3 regions of the Streptomyces sp. NPDC089424 genome follow, and region 1 is predicted to be linked to each of the others. Evidence: riboswitches for the same ligand, from Rfam matches in the RefSeq annotation. Region 1 holds a riboswitch; each other region holds the start of a gene.

Region 1 (6,933 bases):
AACGACCTGCTCTTCCGCCGTGTGCGCCGCGAAGGTCAGCCATAAAACCTGCCCTCGTTCGCCTCCTCGCTCGTTAGGGTCAATGCCGTGGCGACCAGTCCCCCGTACCCGACGCACCCCGGCATACCGGCCGGCGGCACCCTGCGGCACGCGCACTGGTGGCACAGGCGGTGGGTGCGGTACGGCGCGCTGATCACGCTGCTCACCCTGTCCGGCCTGGTGATCCTCGCCCTGGTCCGCGAACAGACCGGCACCGAGGGCTTCCTCGTCGGACTCGGCCTCGCGATCCTGCCCGTGCCGCTGCTGATAGCCGTCTTCCGCTGGCTGGACCGGGTCGAGCCCGGACCCTGGCGGAACCTGGTGTTCGCCTTCTCCTGGGGCGCCTGCGCCGCCGCGCTGGTAGCGATCATCGCCAACAGCTTCGCGACCCGGTGGATAGCGACCGCGACCGCCGACCCGACCAGCGCGGACACCTGGGGCGCCACGGTCATAGCCCCGGTCGTCGAGGAGTCCGCGAAGGCGGCCGCGATCCTGCTGCTCTTCCTCTTCCGGCGGCGCGATTTCACCGGCATCGTGGACGGCGTGGTGATAGCGGGCGTCACCGCCACCGGCTTCGCCTTCACCGAGAACATCCTCTACCTCGGCACCGCCTTCGGCACCGACCAGCTGGCCGGTCACAGCGGCATCGCCTCGGTGACCGCCGCGACCTTCTTCGTGCGGGTCATCATGTCGCCGTTCGCGCACCCCCTGTTCACGGTGCTCACCGGCATCGGCTTCGGCATCGCCGCCCTCGCCGGGGAACGCCAGCGACTGCGCCGCGTCCTGCTGCCCCCGGCCGGGCTGCTGCTCGCGATGGGCATGCACGCCTTCTGGAACGGCTCGGCGACCTTCGGCGACTACGGCTTCTTCGCGGTGTACGGCGGCTTCATGGTCCCCGCGTTCGGCCTGCTGACCTGGCTGGTGATCTGGACGCGCCAGCGCGAGCTGCGGACCGTCCGTGAGGAACTACCGGCCTATGTCGTCGCCGGCTGGCTCTCGCCCGCCGAGCCGTTCGCCCTCGGCTCGATGCGGGCCCGCCGGCTGGCCCGCGAGTACGCCGGCCACCACCTCGGCAGACCGGCGGGCCGCACGGTCGCGCAGTACGAGGCGTACGCCACGTCTCTCGCCTTCCTCCGGCGCCGGGGCCGCCTGGGCCGTGCCCGCGCGGACTTCGTCGTACGGGAAGGCGAGCTGCTCCAGGAGCTGTGGAACCGCCGGGACATCGCCCGCCCGGCCCTGGAGTACGCGGCGCGGGCGACCGCTCCGCCCGTGCCGGTGCTGCTGCCGCCGGTCCACGGCTGGGCGCCCGTGCACGGGCCGGCGACGCCCTACCCGGCGTACAACCCGTACCGGACGTAGGGCGAGGACGGCGGCGCGGGGGCGCCCCGGACAGACGAAAACCGGCAGTCCTGACGTCGGGGGGTTGCCGTCAGGACCACCGGAGTTCGCGTCGGACCCGGGTCGGGAGCCTCAGGGGGTGAGGCCCTTGCTCTGCAGCCAGGCCATCGGGTCGATGCCACCGCCGCCGGTGTGCACCTCCAGGTGCAGGTGGGCGCCGGTCACGTTGCCCGTCGCGCCCACACGGCCGATCACATCGCCGGTGGCGACCTTCTGGCCGACACTGACGCCGATCGACGACTGGTGGGCGTACCAGATCTCGGTGCCGTCGTCGAGGGTCAGCACGGTCTTGTAGCCGTACGAGCCGTTCCAGCCGGCCTCGGTGATGGTGCCGCTGTGCACGGCCTTGAGAGGCGTACCGGTCGGCGCGGCGAAGTCGAGACCCGTGTGGTACCCGGAGGACCACAGGGCGCCGGCCTGGCCGAAGGTGGAGGTGAGGGTGTACGACGAGGTCGGCAGCGTGAACTGCTTGGCCAGCGCGGCGAGCCGCTCGGCCTCGGCCTTCTGCCGGGCCTCCTCCTCGGCCTTCGCCTTGGCGGCGGCGGCCTTCTCCTTGGCCTCCTGCTCCGCCTTGGCGGCGGCCTCGGCGGCGGCCTTCTCGGCGGCGGCCACGGCCTCCGCGGCGGCCTTGCTCTCGACCTGCTCCTGCTGCTGCTCGGCCTGCGCGATGATGCGGGCCCGCAGCGTCTCACCGGCGTCGGTGGTGCCCTCCGCGGTGTCCACGGTGGCCGTGGCGAGGCTGCTGAGCGGAGCGGTCGCGGTCTTGGTGTCGGCGGAGCCGGAGTCGTCGTCGGAGATCAGCGAGCCGACGTTCGGCAGGTCGGGCATCGAGATCGACACCGGCGGCTTGCCGGTGTTGGCGCTCGCCATGCCGCCCGCGCCGACCGCGGCTATGACACCGACGCCGAGAACGGTGGAGCTGCGGGCGAGTCCGCCGCCGCGCTGCTTGCTGACACGATGCCGGCCGCGTACGGGAAGGAGGGTCTCCGCGCTGGGATTCCACTCCTCCCACGGCCCCTCGTCGGTGCGCGGCGCGCCGTAGACGAATGTGTCGGTGCCGTCGGCGGTGCGCTGCTGCGGCACGAACGGGGCCTGTGGGGCAGGCCGGTTGGACGCCACGTGGGCGTGCTCCTTTCCTTCCTTCTCGCCTACCGGGTTAGCTGACGGGTTCGGAGCAGGAAGGTCTCCTACGCGCGTAAATCAGCCGTACTGCTACGGCGACATACGCCCGATTCACCCCAATGTGGTGGTTCCCCGGTTCCCTTGTGCGGCCGGTGAGGGCCTCGCGCGGGATTCGGCGCGTGCGCACGGAGCCGCCTCTTGTGACGGCTGGGACGACCGCGCTGCGTTATCGGACGTTAATAGAACCGGGGCCTGATTTCCAAGCTGTTCCACTTGATCATTAACGCTTTCTGTCGGGACGTACAGGTCTATGAACGGCGAAAATCGGGCGAGTTGACCGTCATTCGGAGTCATCTCCACATCTGACGGTGTGTCAGTCGTTATGCGGAGGGCTCTCGTTCGATCACCCGGGGTGACACTCGTCGGCCGGCCGCCGGACCGCGAGCAGCGCCATGTCGTCGGTGGTGCCGCCGCCGCTGTGCAGGCGTACCTCTTCGGCCACCGTGCGCAGCAGTTCGCCGGGGCTGGGAAAGGTCCGGCCGGCAAGGCGGGCAGCGGGGTCGTAGAAGGCGCCGTGCGCGTCGCGGGCCTCGGACAGGCCGTCGGTGTACAGCAGGAGCGTCGCCCCGCCCGGGAAGGGGCACGCCTGCGCACGGTCCGGCCAGGTGCCCAGCTCACCCATCCCGAGCGGCAGCGCCGGATCACGGGCGGGCAGCGTGCTGACCGTGCCGTCGGCGTGCAGCATCAGGGGCGGTGGATGGCCGCGGTTGAGGATCCGTACGACCCCGTCGTCGTGCGGGATCTCGGCGAGGACGGCGGTGGTGAAGCCCTCGAAGGCGTCGATCCCGTCCCGGCGGGTGCCCTCACGCGCCAGCGCCCGCTCCAGCCGCTGCGCGACCGCCTCCAGCGTCGTCTCGTGCTCGGCCGCCTCCCGGAACGCCCCGATGACCACCGCGACCGCGGCGACCGCCCCCATGCCCTTGCCCCGCACGTCCCCGACCACCAGTCGCACGCCGAACCTGCTGTCCTGCACGGCGTAGAGGTCCCCGCCGATGAAGGCGTCGGCCTGGGCGGCCTCGTAGCGCGCGGCGATCTCGAACCCGCCGATCCGCCCGACCGGCTCCGGCAGCACCGCCAGCTGGGCGGCCTCGGCGATCTCCCAGGCCGAGTCGAGGCGGGCGTGGCTGCGCCGGACGAGCACGTTGATCAGGACGGCGAGGAGGGAGACGGTGACCACGGTCGCCAGCTCGGTGAGCGACTCCACCTCCGTGACCTCGTCGAACCGGAGGTCCAGGCCGAGGACCACGAGCACGGCCGCCACCCCGGTGAGGATCGTGGCGCGGCGGGACAGCAGCGGGGCGGCGATCAGCGGGGCGGCGGTGAACAGGGGCGCGCCGGTGAAGCCGCGGGGGGTCATGTAGTCGTAGCCGCCGCCGATCACCAGGAGCAGGGCGGGCAGGACGCGGACGAAGGTGCCGGCATAGGAGATCGGCCGTGTCTCGGGTGGCGGCAGGGGCGGTACCGGGCTCTCCGACGTGGGGAGGTCGTCCGGGTCGCCGGGGACGGAGGCAGGGTCCCTGGGGGCCGGGTCGCCGGGGACGCGGCCGCCGGATCCGGCGTACGGCCCCTCTCCCTCTGCCTCCGCAGGCCGCACTGTCGTCTCCCGTTACGCAGGTCACCGCACCTGTCCAGGGTTCCTGGAGTGGCGGCCCGCTACCAGCCGGGCGGGCCGACCGGATGATGGGCGCGAGCGTGCCGGGAAGCGACTCGGGGCCGGAATCCATGATCTGGATTCCGGCCCCGGGCCTTCAGTAGCGGGGACAGGATTTGAACCTGCGACCTCTGGGTTATGAGCCCAGCGAGCTACCGAGCTGCTCCACCCCGCGTCGGTAGACACCAGTGTACGCCATGCACGGGACGCTCCGCGCCAGGGTTTCCCGCCGCCCTCACCGACCAGCTCTTTCCGCGCTCGCGGTGCGATCACACCGCCTGGTGCCGCTCACCCCCGCCTGGTGCCGCTCACCCCGCCTGGTGCCGCTCACCCCGCAGGTGCCGATTGGGCGCCTTGGCCTCCTCCTCGTACTCCGGAACCACCGCGACCTCCACCCCGGCCGCCGCCAGCGTCCCGCTCCCGTCCGCGTCGCGCACGAAGGTGTCCGGCTCCCGCCAGGCCGTGACCACGCGCCCCACCCCGGCGTCGAGGATCAGCCGCGCGCAGGGGCGGGGCCGGGAGGCGCGGCGGGTGCAGGGCTCCAAGCTGGTGTAGACGGTGGCCCCGGGCAGCCGGGGGTCGGCCGTGTCGATCTTCGCGAGCGCCGCCTCCTCCGCGTGGACGACCGGGTCGCCGCCCTCCCGGGAGTGTCCCCGGGCGAGTTCGGTGCCGTCCCGCGCCACCACCACCGCGCCGACGCTGAACGCCGTGTCCGACGGCGGACACAGCGCCGCCAGCTCGCAGGCCAGGGCCAGCCAGCGGCGGTCGGCGGCCGAGGCGAAGCTGCCGGTGCCGGGGGCGGTCGGCTCGTAGCGCATCAGGACGACGTCCTCGATCCGCCGGGACTCGGCCAGGCGCAGTCGCCCGGACGGGTAGGCGCCGGGCCCGAAGAGCCGGGGCGCGGCCGGGTCGCCGACGAAGAGGGGGGCGAGCACCAGCTGGATCTCGTCCGCGAGGCCCTCCAGGAGGAGCTGGGTGTGCAGGGTGCCGCCGCCCTCGACCATCAGGCGACGGACGCCTCGTACGTCGTGCAGGTGCGCCAGGACCGCGCGCCAGTCGACGGTGTCGCCGAGCGCGACCACGTCGGCCGCCACGGGGTTCTCCGCCAGGCGCCGGGCGCCCTTCGTCGTCGTGTACACCACCTTCTCGCCGCCGGTGTGCCAGAAACGGGCGGCGGGGTCCAGGTCGCCCGTGCCGCTGACCGTGACCTTGAGGGGGTACTCCGGCCTGCCCGCCGCCGTCCGGGCCGCCCGGCGGTCCGGGGAGTTGACCAGCAGCCGCGGGTTGTCGGCGCGGATGGTGCCGGCGCCGATGAGGATCGCGTCGACGGAGGCCCGTACCTCGTCGACCCGGTCGAAGTCGGCGGGGCTGGACAGGAGGAGGCGGTCGGGGCCGGTGTCGTCCAGGTAGCCGTCCAGGGAGACGGCCGCGGACAGGAGGACGTAGGGGTAGGGCATGGGACGCGCTCCGCCTCGGGTCGGGGTCGGGGACCGGCGGCCTGCCGGCCGGGGGGCCGCGTGCCTGGTGGCGCGCCGGCCCGGGCTATGTGATTCAAGTTTTAAGCAAAACTACACTGGCGGCATGACGACTCGCTGGCTCACCCCGCAGGAGCAGCGCGCCTGGCGCGCGTACATGGGGGCCACCCTTCTCCTCGAGGACGCGCTCGACCGGCAGCTCCAGCAGGAGGCCGGTCTGCCGCACATGTATTACTCCATCCTCGCCAATCTCTCCGAGGCCCCGGAACGCCGGCTCCGGATGACCGATCTCGCCGAGCACCTGAAGATCACCCGCAGCAGGCTGACGTACGCCGTCACCCGGCTGGAGAAGGACGGGCTGGTACGGCGCGAGGACTGCCCCTGGGACAAGCGGGGGAGCGTGGCCGCGCTGACGGAGGAGGGGATGGCCACGATCGAGCGGCTGGCGCCGGGACATGTGCGGACGGTGCGCGCGACGCTGTTCGACCATCTGACCCCGCAGCAGGTGGGCCAGCTGGAGGAGATCTTCACGGGGGTCGCGCAGGCGTTGCAGGGAGAGGACGAGGGGGGCGCGTCGGGCGATGTGCCCTGGCGGCGCCGGTCGTCGCCCTGCTCCTGAAGCCGGTCGGGACCGCACAAGGGCTGTTTGCTTTAACTTTAAAGCATGGGGTAGGGTCGCCGATCAAGAGGCTGCTTCAAAACTGAAACAACCGATCCCGGAGACCCGTATGCCCGACTTCACCGCCGCCACCGTGCGCGCCCGCGTCCGGGTGCCGCTGCGCTTCCACGACGGTTACAGCGTCGACGCCGACCTGGTCACCTTCCACGGTCTGGCCGACGGCCAGGAACACGTGGCCGTCGTCCTCGGCGAGCCCGGCCCCCGCCCCCTGGTGCGCCTGCACTCCGAGTGCCTGACCGGCGACGTCTTCGGCTCGGCCCGCTGCGACTGCGGCCCCCAGCTGCGCGAGGCCGTCGAGCGCATCGCGACCCGCGGCGGGGTGCTGCTCTACCTCCGCCAGGAGGGGCGCGGCATCGGCCTCTACAACAAGCTCGACGCCTACGCCCTTCAGGACCAGGGCCTCGACACGTACGAGGCGAACACCGCGCTCGGCCTCCCCGAGGACGCCCGCGACTACACGGCTGCGGCCCAGATGCTCGGCGCCCTGTCCGTGACGGACCTGGACCTGC
Region 2 (6,933 bases), on a different contig from region 1:
CCCTCGGCGACCGCGCGGCCGCGCACGACACCCTGGCGCGGCTGCTGCACGACGTCGAACGCACGAGCGGTGTCGGACACCCGCTGGCGGCGGAGGTGCGCCGGACGCTGCAGTGGCTGGGACAGGTGCGCGGATAGTCCCCCGGGAGCCGGATGGCGCGGCGGTGCCCGAAGTCCTGGTGAATCGTTGGTCGAATGGGTTGGCCAAAGCCGGACTGCTGCCTACCATCGATCACCGCAAGACTTTGTGCACCGCCGCACAATCTCCTCGGGAGGTTTCCTTGCACCGCCGTCGTCGCCGCACCGCGCTTCTCCTCTCCGCCGCGATCGCCTCGGCGCCCGCCCTCGCCGCCTGCGGGAACGACGCGCATCCCGGCGCGGCCGCCGTCGTCGGCGGTCAGCGGATCACCGTGTCCCAGCTGGAGACCCGGGTCAACGAGGTGCGCGAGGCGCAGCGGGCGGCGGTGAGCGACGAGGCGCAGTACGCGCAGGTGATCGCCAAGACCGGCACCCTGACCCGCGACACCCTGCACGGCATGGTCCTCGACCGGGTGCTGCACCGCGCCGCCCAGGACGCCGGCATCTCCGTCAGCCGCAAGGAGGTCCAGGAGATGCGGGGCGGCCTGCAGGAGCAGGTCGGCGGCGCGAAGGCGCTGGAGACGACCTGGCTTCAGCAGTACGGGGTGGCGCCGGAGCGCCTGGAGGAGAACCTCCGCCTCCAGCTGGAGGCCCAGAAACTCGCCGCGAAGCTCGGCACCGACACCAGCCAGCCCGCCTTCTGGAAGGCCCTCTCGGACGCCTCCGAGAAGCTGAACGTCGACCTCAACCCGCGCTACGGCGACTGGGACGTCCAGAAGAGCAGCCGGGTGGACGCGAAGACGCCGTGGGTACGGGAGATCACCGCCGGGCAGCAGCCCGCCTAGGCCCTGTCGCCGACGGGCGGCGGACGGCCGCCCGCGGGCGGCTCACGGGCCTGTCGGTGAGGTGGGTTACGTTCGGATCGTGAACGCAACCAGCTCCGGCCGCATCGTCCTGCTCACCACCAGCCACCGCGTGGCCCCGGGTCTGCTCTCCTGGCCCGCGTGGCAGGCGCTGCACGCCGCGGACCGCGTGCTGTGCGCCGACGGGGCGCATCCGCAGCTGCCGTATCTGCGGGAGGCGGGCATACCGGTGGAGGAGGCGGCCCCGACCGCCGAGGACCTGATCGACGCGTGCGCCGGCGGGCGGACCGTGGTCGTCGTCGCCACCGGCGAGGGCGAGCCGGCCCTCACGGACGGTCTGGCGCGGCTCGCCGGCAGCGGGCGCTTCCACATGCCCGAGCTGGAACTGCTCCCCGCCTCCTACGACCTGCCCGGCGCCCGCCTGCTCGACCTCGTCCAGGTCATGGACCGGATCCGCACAGAGTGCCCCTGGTCGTCCCGGCAGACCCACCAGGGCCTGGTGAAGTACGGCATCGAGGAGGCGTACGAACTCGTCGAGGCGATCGAGGAGGGCGACCGCGACGAGCTCCGGGAGGAGCTCGGCGACGTGCTCCTGCAGGTGGTCTTCCACGCCCGGATCGCGGAGGAGGACCCCGAGGCCCCGTTCTCCGTCGACGACGTCGCGGGCACCCTCGTGGACAAGCTCGTCCACCGCCACCCGCACGTCTTCGGCGAGGAGAGCGCGGCCACCCCCGAGGAGGTCAAGGCGCACTGGCTGCGCACCAAGGCCGAGGAGAAGCGGCGGACCTCGGTGACCGAGGGCATCCCGCTGCACCAGCCCGGCCTGGCCCTCGCGGCGAAGCTGGCGTCCCGGGTGCGCACGGCAGGGCTGGACGTGCCCCCGCCGGCGGGCGAGGGCATCGGGTACGAGCTGCTGGCCCTCGCGATCCGCGCCGAGGCCGAGGGTACGGACCCGGAGACGGCCCTGCGCGCGGCGGCCCGCGCCTACCGCGACGCGGTACGCGCGACCGAAGGCGCCGACGCCTAGGGCCCGTCCGAGGATCCCAGTCCACCGCACGACGCCTTGCCCGCCGTGCGACGCCGCACGATGCCTTGCCCGCCGTGCGACGCCGTGCCCGCCGTGTCTGCCGTGCGACGCTGTGCCCGCCGTGTCCGCTGTGCGACGCCGTGCCCGCCGTGTCCGCCGCCCGACGCCGTGCCCGCCGGGACTGCTGCGGGGCGGGCCCGGCGGGCGGCTGTGCGGTGTGTGGTCCGGTGTGGCGGATACCGTCGGGGAGTGACCGACCAGCACCACCCCGACGCGCCCGCGCCCGCCCCGGCGCCCGAACTCTTCACCTGGGAGTTCGCGACCGACCCCTACCCCGCGTACGCCTGGCTGCGGGAGCACGCCCCCGTGCACCGCACGAGGCTGCCCAGCGGGGTGGAGGCGTGGCTGGTCACCCGGTACGCGGACGCCAAGCAGGCCCTCGCCGACCAGCGGCTGTCCAAGAACCCGGCGCACCACGACGAGCCCGCGCACGCCAAGGGGAAGACAGGTATCCCCGGTGAGCGCAAGGCCGAGCTGATGACGCATCTGCTCAACATCGACCCGCCGGACCACACCCGGCTGCGGCGGCTGGTCGCGAAGGCGTTCACCCCGCGCCGCGTCGCCGAGTTCGCCCCGCGCGTGCAGCGGCTCACCGACGACCTCATCGGCCGGTTCGCCGGCAACGGCTCCGCCGACCTCATCCACGAGTTCGCCTTCCCGCTCCCCATCTACGCCATCTGCGACCTGCTCGGCGTCCCGCCCGAGGACCAGGACGACTTCCGGGACTGGGCGGGCATGATGATCCGGCACGGCAAGGGCCCCCGCGGCGGGGTGGCGCGCTCGGTGAAGAGGATGCGCGGCTATCTCGCCGAGCTGATCCACCGCAAGCGCGAGTCCCTCCCCGCCGAGCCCGCCCCCGGCGAGGACCTCATCTCCGGCCTCATCCGCGCCTCCGACCACGGCGAGCACCTCACCGAGAACGAGGCCGCGGCGATGGCCTTCATCCTTCTGTTCGCCGGCTTCGAGACGACCGTGAACCTCATCGGCAACGGCACCTTCGCCCTTCTCACCCACCCCGCCCAACGCGCCCTGCTCCAGGAGTCGTTGGCCCGCGGCGAACAGGCCCTGCTGGAGACCGGTGTCGAGGAACTCCTGCGCTACGACGGCCCCGTCGAACTCGCCACCTGGCGGTTCGCCACCCAGCCGCTCACCATCGGCGGCCAGGACATCGCACCCGGCGACCCGGTCCTCGTCGTGCTTGCCGCCGCCGACCGGGATCCGGAGCGGTTCGCGGACCCGGACACGCTCGATCTCGCCCGCCGTGACAACCAGCACCTCGGTTACGGCCACGGCCTCCACTACTGCCTCGGGGCGCCGCTGGCCCGTCTGGAGGGCCGGACCGCGCTGGCCACCCTCCTGACCCGCCTCCCCGACCTGCGGCTCGCCGCGGATCCCGCCGAACTGCGCTGGCGGGGCGGGCTCATCATGCGAGGTCTGCGGACGCTGCCGGTGGAGTTCACGCCTGTGCGGGAAAAGTGACGGTCTTTCAACTATGTGATCTTCACGTGATCTGCGCGGCATGAACTTGTGACAAGTGATCGTCTGCCTATACCTTCACCCCTCAGCACGGCCTCTCGGTTTCACCGGCCGCGCAGGTCCCCGCTGTCACGCGAAAGGTCCCCGCATGCTCTCCGGGAACGGTCGTCACCGTCGCCCCCGTCAGGCGCCCGCACTCGTCGTCGCGGCCGGCGTGACCGGCTCCGCCATCGCCCTCCCCCTCCTCGCCGCCACCGGTGCGAGCGCGGCCAGCGGGACGACCTGGGACCGGGTCGCCGAGTGCGAGACCGGCGGCTCCTGGAGCGCCGACACGGGCAACGGCTCCTACGGCGGCCTCCAACTCTCCCAGCGGGACTGGGAGAAGTACGGCGGCCTCACCTATGCCGCGAGCGCGGATCTGGCCAGCCGTTCGCAGCAGATCGCCGTCGCCGAGAAGGTCCTCGAGGACCAGGGCGTCGGCGCCTGGGCTACCTGCGGCCCGCTGGTGGGGCTGGAGGCGGACTCCGAGTCGGCCACCGTCGACACGGGTGTGGTCGGTGACGCGTCCAGTACGCCGTCGTACACGAGAAGCAGCGATACGGGCAGTCTGTCCAACTCGCTCGGATTGTCCAACTCGTCCGGTCACACCTCCTCCGGTGCCTCCGACCGGGACGGTGACGCGAAGGGGTCCGGCAGCTCCCGGGGTGCCGGGGAGTCCCGCACGCCCACGAACTCCGCGAACCCTTCGGAATCCGGCGAATCCACCCCGTCCGGCGGCTCCAGCTCCCCGGGTGCCGAGGGCTCGACCTCGCCCGGCTCCGGCGAGTCCACCGGTTCCAGCGAATCCCCCGAATCGGGCGAATCCCCCTCAAGTTCCTCGCCTTCGGGCGTGCCTTCGAGCACCCCGAGCGCCTCGGACCTCACCGACACGGGCCTCCTCGGCACCGGCAAGCACCGGGGAGGCAGTGCGGACGAGGACGGCGAGCGCGCCGGCGGCTCCTCGGGGCGGCACGCCTCGCGGGACGGTGCCGCCGGGCGTCCGGGCCTCGACGACGCGTACACGGTCCGGGACGGCGACACCCTCTGGGACATCGCCGACTCCCTTGGCGTGCAGGGTGGATGGGCCGCGCTGTACGTCGTCAACCAGGACGCCCTCGGTGGCGACCCCGACCACATCGTCCCCGGTCAGTCGCTGGATGTCGGCGCGGAGTCGGCCGGCAGGTAGGGGCGGGAAACGGCCCGGGAACAGCGGGAGTTCACGTCACACTTCGAGTCGAATGTCCGATTTGGCGAAAGTGTGGGATGAGTCTCAGAAGCCCTGATCGTCTTTGAAATTCCGTCGATCGCCTGTCTACGGTCATGACCGCTCGTCACCACGAGCCCCGGGTGCCGCAACGCCGAATCCTGCCAGCGGCCCTCCGGGAACAGTCGTCGCGTCAAGCGCCGTAGGCAGGAGCGGGGGACCCAAGGTAGGTGCCGGACCCGGCAGTTGAGGAGACTCAGCGCCGGAACCGGCTTGGGGTGAAGCCACGCCTCCCAGTGAGGTGTGGCCGGGCAACTCAACCGGCCCGAACCCGACAGCTCACCTCGCAGGCGTCGGTGAGGGGATCAACCATGCTGTTTTCCAGCAAGGGCAAGCACCGTCGTGCGTCCAGGACCGTTCGCGCCATCGCCGCCGTCGGCGTCACCGGCGCCGCCGCCGTCGCCGCCCCGCTGATGGCGGCCGGCAGCGCCTCCGCCGCCACGGCCTCCGAGTGGGACGCCGTCGCCCAGTGCGAGTCCGGCGGCAACTGGTCCATCAACACCGGCAACGGTTACTACGGCGGTCTGCAGTTCTCCGCCTCCACCTGGGCCGCGTACGGCGGCACGCAGTTCGCCGGCACGGCCGACCAGGCCTCCAAGGAGCAGCAGATCCAGATCGCCGAGAAGGTGCTCGCGGGTCAGGGCAAGGGCGCCTGGCCGGTCTGCGGCACCGGCCTGTCGAACGCCACCTACACCGGCGGCGGCTCCGCCGGCAGCGGCTCCGCCGCCGACGAGTCGCAGAGCACCGGCACCGAGACGCGCGCGACCGAGGAGCAGCCGGCTTCGCGTTCCGCGGAGCGTCCGGCCGCGAAGGAGACCGTCACCACGCCGACCGGCGACAAGGTGAAGAAGGGCGACGGCGAGTACAAGGTCGTCGAGGGTGACACCCTCAGCACCATCGCCGCCGACCACGACGTCAAGGGTGGCTGGGAGAAGCTGTTCCAGCTGAACAAGGACATCGTCGAGGACGCCGACCTCATCTTCCCGGGTCAGCAGCTGCACCTGAAGTAGAACGGTCCGCCGCCGACCCGCCGGAGGCCCCCTGGCTCCCGTGAGGGTCACCCCCCCCCGTCCCCACGGGCTCCCCGCCCCGGTGCGTCTTCCCCCGTACGCACCGGGGCGGGGCTTTTTCGTGTGCCGCTCGCCGTGCGGTGCACCCCCGTCTTTGTTTCGTTCGGAAACAATTTACTCTCGGTTCGGTCCATGAGAGGGGCGACCGGCTGGCCGATCGCACGGAGCCGGTTAGGCTCGTCTCGCAGAGCCGCCGCGGTCCTGCTCATCGCGTCACATCCACGAAGGAGATGCTCGTGCCGTCCATCGACGTCGTCGTAGCCCGGGAAATCCTGGACTCCCGAGGCAACCCCACGGTCGAGGTCGAGGTCGGCCTCGACGACGGCAGCACGGGTCGTGCCGCCGTTCCGTCCGGCGCTTCCACCGGCGCCTTCGAGGCCATCGAACTCCGCGACGGCGACCCCAACCGCTACCTCGGCAAGGGCGTCGAGAAGGCCGTCCTGGCCGTCATCGAGCAGATCGGCCCGGAGCTCGTCGGCTACGACGCCACCGAGCAGCGCCTGATCGACCAGGCGATGTTCGACCTGGACGCCACCGACAACAAGGGCTCCCTCGGCGCCAACGCCATCCTCGGCGTCTCGCTCGCCGTCGCCCACGCCGCCTCCGAGGCCAGCGACCTGCCGCTCTTCCGCTACCTGGGCGGCCCCAACGCGCACCTGCTGCCGGTGCCGATGATGAACATCCTGAACGGCGGCTCGCACGCCGACTCCAACGTGGACATCCAGGAGTTCATGATCGCCCCGATCGGCGCGGAGTCCTTCTCCGAGGCCCTGCGCTGGGGCACCGAGGTCTACCACACCCTCAAGAAGGTGCTGAAGGGCAAGGGCCTGGCCACCGGCCTCGGCGACGAGGGCGGCTTCGCCCCGAACCTCGGCTCCAACCGTGAGGCCCTCGACCTCATCCTCGAGGCCATCAAGGAGGCCGGCTACACCCCGGGCGAGCAGATCGCCCTCGCCCTCGACGTCGCCGCGTCCGAGTTCTACAAGGACGGCGTCTACACCTTCGAGGGCAAGGACCGCTCGGCCGCCGAGATGACCGAGTACTACGCGGAGCTCGT
Region 3 (6,933 bases), on a different contig from region 1:
TGCGCCACCAGGGGTCCACCGGGAGGTCACCGGCCGGCTCGAAGGGCTCGCCGGGCCGGGGCAGCGCCACCGCCGCTCCGGCCTCCTCGGCCGCGTCCTTCGTCCACTCACCGGGCTCGGCGTAGGGGTGCGGGGCGAGGTTGAAGGTCCCCCAGTGGATGGGGAGCAGCACTCCCGCCGAGGCGTCGCCGCCCTGCAGGTCCAGATGTGCGCGGACGCCCTCCTCGGGAGTCATGTGGATGTCCGGCCAGTACTGGCTGTACGCGCCGATCTGGATCATCGTGGCGTCGAACGGGCCGTGGTCGGCGCCGATGTCCCGGAAGCCCTCGAAGTAGCCGGTGTCACCGCTGTGGAACAACCGGTGGCTCTCCCCCGCGACGACCCAGGACGCCCAGAGCGTGTGCTGGGTGTTGCGCAGGCCGCGGCCGCAGAAGTGGCGGGCCGGGGTGGCGGTCAGCGTGAGTCCGCCGACCTTGGTCGACTCCTGCCAGTCCAGCTCGCGCAGCCGGTCGGCGGACACGCCCCAGTGCTCCAGGTGGGCGCCGACGCCGAGCGGGACGGCGAAGAGCGTGTCCGTGCCGGCCAGCGCCTTGATCGTGGGCAGGTCCAGGTGGTCGTAGTGGTCGTGCGAGATGACCACCACGTCGACCGGGCCGAGCGCGGTCAGGGGCAGCGGCGCCGCGTGCAGCCGCCTGGGCCCGGCGAAGGCGAACGGGGAGCAGCGCTCGCCCCAGACGGGGTCGAAGAGCACCCGCTGCCCGTCGATCTCCGCGAGGACGCTGGAGTGGCCCAGCCAGGTCAGCCGCAGGCCCGAGGCGGGCGGGCGCGCGAGGTCGGCCGCCGTCGTGGGGTACACCGGCATGGCGCCGTGCGGGGTGCGGCGGTTGCGGGCGTCCTTGTCGAAGTAGGTCTTCGCGAAGTCGAGCGTCGAACCCGAGGGCCGGATCCGCGAGGGCCCTCCGGGGTTCTGGAAGACGCCGTCCTTGAAGTGGGGCGATCTGCGGATGCGCGCCATGCGCTCGCCGCTCGGCTCCACGCCGAAGGCCGCGGGCCGCAACGCGCGGAGCCCGGAGCTCAGGGAACGGGAACCGGCCACGGTACCTCCAGGTGGAATCGGTGGAAGCTCCATTATGGTCCGCCCCACCGACACCATCGGCCGCCCGCCCCCCATACTGACTCGTGATTCAGTACGCGTGTCCGCGCGCGAGCCGGGAACAGCCGCCGCCACAAGGAGCTTCCGTGACCGCCCCCCTTCTCTCGCTCACCTGGACCGACCACGTCACCGGCCGCCGGGGCTTCCTGGTCGTCGACCGTCTGGTGCGAGGTGTCGCCAGCGGCGGGCTGCGGATGCGCCCGGGCTGCACCCTGGAGGAGGTCACCGGGCTGGCGCGCGGAATGACCGTGAAGGAGGCCCTGCACTACGACCCCGAGGCCCGTTACGTCCCCCTCGGCGGCGCCAAGGGCGGCATCGACTGCGATCCCCGGGACCCGGCGGCGTACGGGCTGCTGGTGCGGTACCTGCGGGCCGTGCGGCCCTACGTCGAGAGCGTCTGGACCACCGGCGAGGACCTCGGTCTGACACAGGACCTGGTGGACCGGGCCGCCACCGAGGTGGGGCTGGTCTCCTCGATCCAGGCGGTGTACCCGCTGCTGGACGACGAGGCGGCGGCGCGGCGGCGGCTCGCCGAGGCGTTCGCGGTGGAGGTGGACGGGATCGGGCTGGGCGAGCTGGCCGGCGGCTGCGGGGTCGCGGAGTCGGCGCTCGCGGCCCTGGACCGGGCCGGGGTGCCCTGGGCGGGCACCCGGGTGGCCGTGCAGGGCATGGGCACCATGGGCGGCGCCACGGCACGCTTCCTCACGCGCGCGGGCCTCACGGTCGTGGCCGTCGCCGACGTCCGGGGCACGATCGCCAATCCGGCGGGTCTCGACGTCGAGGCGCTGCTCGCCGCGCGCGACGCCTACGGCACGGTCGACCGCGCGGCGCTTGGGCCCGGGGACCAGGAACTTCCCGGCGACGCCTGGCCGGCCACCGAGGCCGAGGTGCTGGTGCCCGCCGCCGTGTCGTACGCGATCGGCCCCGCGGAGCAGGACCGGATCACCGCCCGCTGGATCGTCGAGGCCGCCAACATGCCCGTCGTGCCCGAGGCCGAGGCGCAGCTCACCGCGCGCGGGGTGACGGTCCTGCCCGACGTGGTGGTCAACTCGGGGACCAACGCGTGGTGGTGGTGGACGCTGTTCGGCGACATCGGCGCGGACGCGCAGGAGGCGTTCGCCCACATACGGCGCTCGATGCGCGCCCTGACCGACCTGGTGCTGGCCCGTGCGGAGGCCGACGGGAGCACGCCGCGTGCCGCCGCGCACGCCGTCGCCGGGGAGCGGCTGTCGCTGCTGGCGGAGCGCTTCGGGTCGTACCGCTGACCTGAAGGTCACCGCGCGGCCACCGCTGGGACGTGGCCCGTTAGGGTGACCCGGTGGCGAGAGTGCGGTTGAGCGTGGCGGAGCGGCGCGAGGAGTTGTTGCGTGCCGCCGTGGAACAGATCGAGGAGCGGGGCGTGGCGGCGGTGCGGATCGCCGACGTGGCGTCCGCGCTCGGCGTGAGCAACGCGCTGGTGCTGTACCACTTCTCCACGAAGGAGAAGCTGGTCGCCGCCGCGTTCGCGTACGCGGCCGAGGACGATCTCGCCCACCTCGCCAAGCTGCTCGGCCGGCGCACGACGGCCCAGCGCCGGCTGCGGGCCGCGGTGCGCTGGTACGCGCCGACGGGACCGGCCAAGGGCTGGCGGCTGTGGATCGAGGGCTGGGCGGCGGCGCTGCGCGAGCCGGCGCTGCGGGAGGTCACCCAGGACCTCGACAAGCGCTGGAAGGCGGCCATCGCCGAGGTCATCGCCGAGGGTGTGGCGGCGGGCGAGTTCCGCTGCCCCGACCCCATGGGCGCGGCGCTGCGCCTGACGGCCCTGCTCGACGGGCTCGCCGTGCAGATCACGTCCTACGCGGGAGCCGTGTCCCGCGCGCGTGCGCAGGAGTGGGTGGACGAGGCGCTCGCGCGGGAACTGGGCCTGACGGGGATGCCGGCGGCTCAACAGCGCTGAGCCGCCGACCGGTTCGTTCACCTTCGCGACATAGGCAACATTAACGGCATATGCGGCATATGCGGCATTGTCACGACCTCACGCCACGGAGGCGATCCACGTCCTGATGTCGTCCGGCGACAGCACACCCTTGGCGGTGACATGGTCGCCCGACGACTCGCCGCGCAGCCGTCGGCCGATCCAGGGCACCAGGTACTCACGCGCCCAGTGGACGTCGTCCCGGCGCACGTCGAGGGCACCGCGCGGCGGAAGCGGCGGCCACGGCTGCTCCGGGTCGGCGGGGACGGCCAGGCGCAGGGCCTGACCGGCGCGCAGGGCCACGCGGGTGTGCCCCTCGGGCGACAGGTGCAGCCGGTCGTGGTCCCAGGCGCGCCGGTCCTGCACGGACTTGAGCGACCACAGGTCGAGCACGGGACAGCCGTACCGGTCGGCGATGGCGCGTACGTGGCCGTTGTACGTGGCGATCTTGCCGCGCAGATGCCGCAGCAGGGGAACGCCGCGGGTGTCGAAGCCGGTGGTCACGAGGACGGTGCCCACGGTGGCGGTCAGCGCGGCGACCCCGCGCTCGAAGCGCTCCGCCACGTCGTCGGGGTCGGTGCCGGGACGGATGATGTCGTTGCCGCCGGCGCAGAACGAGACCAGGTCCGGGGCGAGTTCCGCGGCCCTCGGGACCTGCTCCGCCACGATCTGGTCGAGCAGCCTGCCGCGCACGGCGAGGTTGGTGTACTGGAAGTCGCCCTCGGCCCGGCGGTCCGCGAGCAGTACGGCGAGACGGTCGGCCCAGCCGACGAACGCCCCGTCCGGTCCGGGGTCGCCGACGCCCTCGGTGAAGCTGTCCCCCACCGCCACGTACGACCCGATCACTGATGTGCTGTCACTCTTCGAATCGTCTGCCACGTCGGGACATGATTCCTGTTCGAATGTGACCTACGCGACCGTAGGCAGGGGTTGACGGACGGTGAGAAAGGCCACGGCCAAAGGATTGGTCAACTGCGGAATAAGGCCGGTGCGCCCGACGGCGGGTACACCGAAGGCCGGACCCCGGAAGCGGGGTCCGGCCTTCGGCCATGTACCGGGGGGCGTGCGTCAGCCGACCGTCACGCCCTTGGAGGCGAGGTAGGCGACCGGGTCGACGTCCGAGCCGTAGTCCGGGGTGGTGCGGATCTCGAAGTGCAGGTGCGGGCCGGTGGAGTTGCCGGTGGAGCCCGACAGGCCTATCTGCTGGCCCCCGGTCACGCTCTGACCGCTGGAGACGGACAGCGAGGAGAGGTGGGCGTACTGGGCGTAGAAGCCGTCGGCGAGCTTGATGACGACCTGGTTGCCGTAGGAACCGGCCCAGCCCGCGGAGACGACCGTGCCCGCGCCGACGGACTTGAGCGGCGTACCGCTCGCGGCGGCGAAGTCGACACCCGTGTGGTAGCCGCTGGCCCACATGCTGCCGGCCACGCGGTAGGCGGTGCCGACGCCGGCGCCGTCCACGGGGGCGGAGTAGCCGGCGGCCGCGGCGGTGTCGGCGGCCGGGGCCTCGGCGGCGGCGGGCTCGGGCGCCTGCGCCTCAGCCGCGGGCTCGGAGCTCTCGGAGCTCTCGGAGGACGGTGACGCCGTGGACGCCGAGGACTCGGCTTCGGAGGAGCCGGAGGACGACGAGGCCGGCTCGTCGGCGCCCGACTCGGCCCGCTCGCCGATCGTGAGCTTCAGACCGGGGTGGATGAGCGAGGGGTTCTCGCCGACCGCCTCCCGGTTGTCCTCGTAGAGCCGCTGCCAGCCACCGCTGACATCCTGCTCGTCGGCGATCTTGGAGAGGTAGTCGCCCACCCTCACGGAGTACGTCCGGGCGGCCGACTTCTGCGCGGTGGCCTGCTTCGCGGCGGACTGCTTCTCGGTGACCTGCTGCCGAACTGCCGTCTTCTGGACCGGGATCGACGAGACGGCCTTCTCCGCGGCGGACGGGACAGGGGCGGCATGGGCGCCGGCGGCCCCCATCAGCGGCAGGGCGAGTGCGGCGCCACCGGTTCCGGCGACGGCGATGGAGCGGGTGAAGCGCTGGGACTTGGGACGGCGGTGCTTACCCTTCGCGGGCATGGCGAATTCCTCTCCGGCGCCTGCGAGGTGAGCTGTCGGGTGCGGACTGGAGATGTCCGGCCGCGTGGGGACGCGGCTGTACCCCAAGCCGTTCCGGAGACCGGAACAGGCAGTTGTACCTGTGGGTCCCCCGCTCCTGCCGAACACGGGTGAGTTAGCGCGGGCACCGGGCGGCGGCAGGATTCGGCGTCCGTCCGGATCGGGTGGAACGTAAGCGACCGAGACGCAACGGGACAAGCAAGAGGTTTCACCGGAACGCCGTTTTCGTGATCCGTTCGCCCGATTTACGGTCACACTCCGTGCAGTGGGGCACATGTGCATTCCGTAAACGCCCTTGAAGGCATGTGAATTACGTGAGCATGACGAGCGACGCTCGGTCACGAATATGACGCTGCTCACGTGACACTGCTCCAGGCTTCCTCATTCCAGAACGAGTTGGAGCGAATCCCACTATTGAGACAGAAAGGACAGAAGAGACATACGAGGCGTGTTGCCGCCAGATCGCGTGTCGTATCGTCAAGGCGTGCCCGCCGACGAGTCGCGCCGGCGGGGCCGATGGGAGGGAGCCCCCGTGACGCAGCAGGTGCCGTCGACCGAGCCCGAACTGGCCGGAGTGCGCAACTTCCGTGACGTGGGCGGGCTGCCGACGGTGGACGGGCGCCGGGTGCGGCAGGGAGTGCTGTTCCGCAGCGGCCACCTCGCGCACGCCACCGCGCAGGACGCCGTGTTCCTGGCCTCCCTGGAGCTGCACACGATCTTCGACTTCCGCAACGCCGCGGACCAGAAGCTGGAGGGCCCGGACGTGGAGCTGCCGGGTGTGCGCAACGTGAACCTTCCGCTGACGGACCCCGCCGACGGCGCCGAGTTCTGGAAGATGGTCCGGGACGGCGATCTGGAGCAGCTGCGCGAGGTCCTGTCCGACGGCAAGGCGGCGGACCGGATGATCACCTCGTACCGCGCGATCGTCACGGAGCGCACCGCCGAGCACTCCCGGGTGCTGCACGCGCTCGCCGAGGACAGCGTCCCCGCGCTGATGCACTGCGCGGCGGGCAAGGACCGCGCCGGCCTGTCGATCGCCGTCACGCTGCTCGCGGTGGGCGTGGAGCGCGAGGCGATCCTCGCCGACTACCTGGAGTCCAACGCCAAGCACCGCCGCTACAAGGTGCACCGGGGCGGCAGCTCCGCCTCCGCCTACTCCCCGGAGGTCATGGAGCTGCTCAGCCCGCTCTTCGACGCGCGTGCCGAGTATCTGACGGCCGCGTTCGAGACCATCGAGGCGACCTGGGGCGACGTCGACACCTATCTGGCGCAGGGGCTCGGCGTCACCCCCGAAACCCGGGAGCGACTGCGCGAGCGCCTGCTCGACTGATCCCCGCTGAACCCTGCCCCCTACTTCGCCCCGACCTCGAACAGCAGATAGAGGAAGCCGGCGAAGAGGTGTCCCGCCGCGATGTAGATGACGAACCGGACCCAGATGCCGCGGGGAATCTTCCCCTCGATGTCACTCATGGCGTGTCTCCCGTGATAGGGCCGAGGCACAGCGCGGCCGTGGGGCTCTGCAGCAGGGTGTGGACGAAGAGGAGGTCGACCCCGCCCGGGTCCTGGGCGGCGATGCGGTGCGGGGTCAGTGAGTCGAAGTGGGCGCTGTCGCCCGGCCCGAGGGGGTGCGCGGCGTCCCCGAGGCGCAGCAGCAGCCGGCCCGTGAGGACGTAGAGCCATTCCTCACCGGGGTGCACCCGGACGATGTCGCCCTGCGAGCCGT

Evidence for each region. Region 1 has a riboswitch for cyclic di-AMP ahead of ACIP2X_RS19680 (M23 family metallopeptidase). Riboswitches for the same ligand answer to the same signal wherever they lie in the genome.
Region 2: another riboswitch for cyclic di-AMP. It lies ahead of ACIP2X_RS35155 (transglycosylase family protein); the one in region 1 lies ahead of ACIP2X_RS19680 (M23 family metallopeptidase).
Region 3: another riboswitch for cyclic di-AMP. It lies ahead of ACIP2X_RS02295 (peptidoglycan DD-metalloendopeptidase family protein); the one in region 1 lies ahead of ACIP2X_RS19680 (M23 family metallopeptidase).

What each region holds. Positions count from the first base shown of each region.
Region 1 covers NZ_JBIVHU010000004.1:16,038-22,970, forward strand. The annotation lists gene trmB (tRNA (guanosine(46)-N7)-methyltransferase TrmB) at 1-45, shown strand, start outside; gene ACIP2X_RS19675 (PrsW family intramembrane metalloprotease) at 88-1,398, shown strand; gene ACIP2X_RS19680 (M23 family metallopeptidase) at 1,510-2,556, opposite strand; cyclic di-AMP (ydaO/yuaA leader) riboswitch at 2,568-2,747, opposite strand; gene ACIP2X_RS19685 (PP2C family protein-serine/threonine phosphatase) at 2,963-4,213, opposite strand; tRNA gene ACIP2X_RS19690 (tRNA-Met) at 4,372-4,445, opposite strand; gene ACIP2X_RS19695 (dihydrofolate reductase family protein) at 4,579-5,727, opposite strand; gene ACIP2X_RS19700 (MarR family winged helix-turn-helix transcriptional regulator) at 5,852-6,364, shown strand; gene ribA (GTP cyclohydrolase II) at 6,474-6,933, shown strand, end outside.
Region 2 covers NZ_JBIVHU010000011.1:101,440-108,372, reverse strand. The annotation lists gene ACIP2X_RS35180 (serine/threonine-protein kinase) at 1-137, shown strand, start outside; gene ACIP2X_RS35175 (SurA N-terminal domain-containing protein) at 281-922, shown strand; gene ACIP2X_RS35170 (nucleoside triphosphate pyrophosphohydrolase) at 1,002-1,967, shown strand; gene ACIP2X_RS35165 (cytochrome P450) at 2,217-3,506, shown strand; gene ACIP2X_RS35160 (transglycosylase family protein) at 3,652-4,728, shown strand; cyclic di-AMP (ydaO/yuaA leader) riboswitch at 4,935-5,114, shown strand; gene ACIP2X_RS35155 (transglycosylase family protein) at 5,118-5,816, shown strand; gene eno (phosphopyruvate hydratase) at 6,113-6,933, shown strand, end outside.
Region 3 covers NZ_JBIVHU010000001.1:551,283-558,215, reverse strand. The annotation lists gene ACIP2X_RS02315 (MBL fold metallo-hydrolase) at 1-1,096, opposite strand, end outside; gene ACIP2X_RS02310 (Glu/Leu/Phe/Val dehydrogenase dimerization domain-containing protein) at 1,240-2,418, shown strand; gene ACIP2X_RS02305 (TetR/AcrR family transcriptional regulator) at 2,472-3,089, shown strand; gene ACIP2X_RS02300 (SGNH/GDSL hydrolase family protein) at 3,168-3,953, opposite strand; gene ACIP2X_RS02295 (peptidoglycan DD-metalloendopeptidase family protein) at 4,176-5,171, opposite strand; cyclic di-AMP (ydaO/yuaA leader) riboswitch at 5,176-5,341, opposite strand; gene ACIP2X_RS02290 (tyrosine-protein phosphatase) at 5,743-6,540, shown strand; gene ACIP2X_RS02285 (DUF6126 family protein) at 6,561-6,680, opposite strand; gene ACIP2X_RS02280 (helix-turn-helix domain-containing protein) at 6,677-6,933, opposite strand, start outside.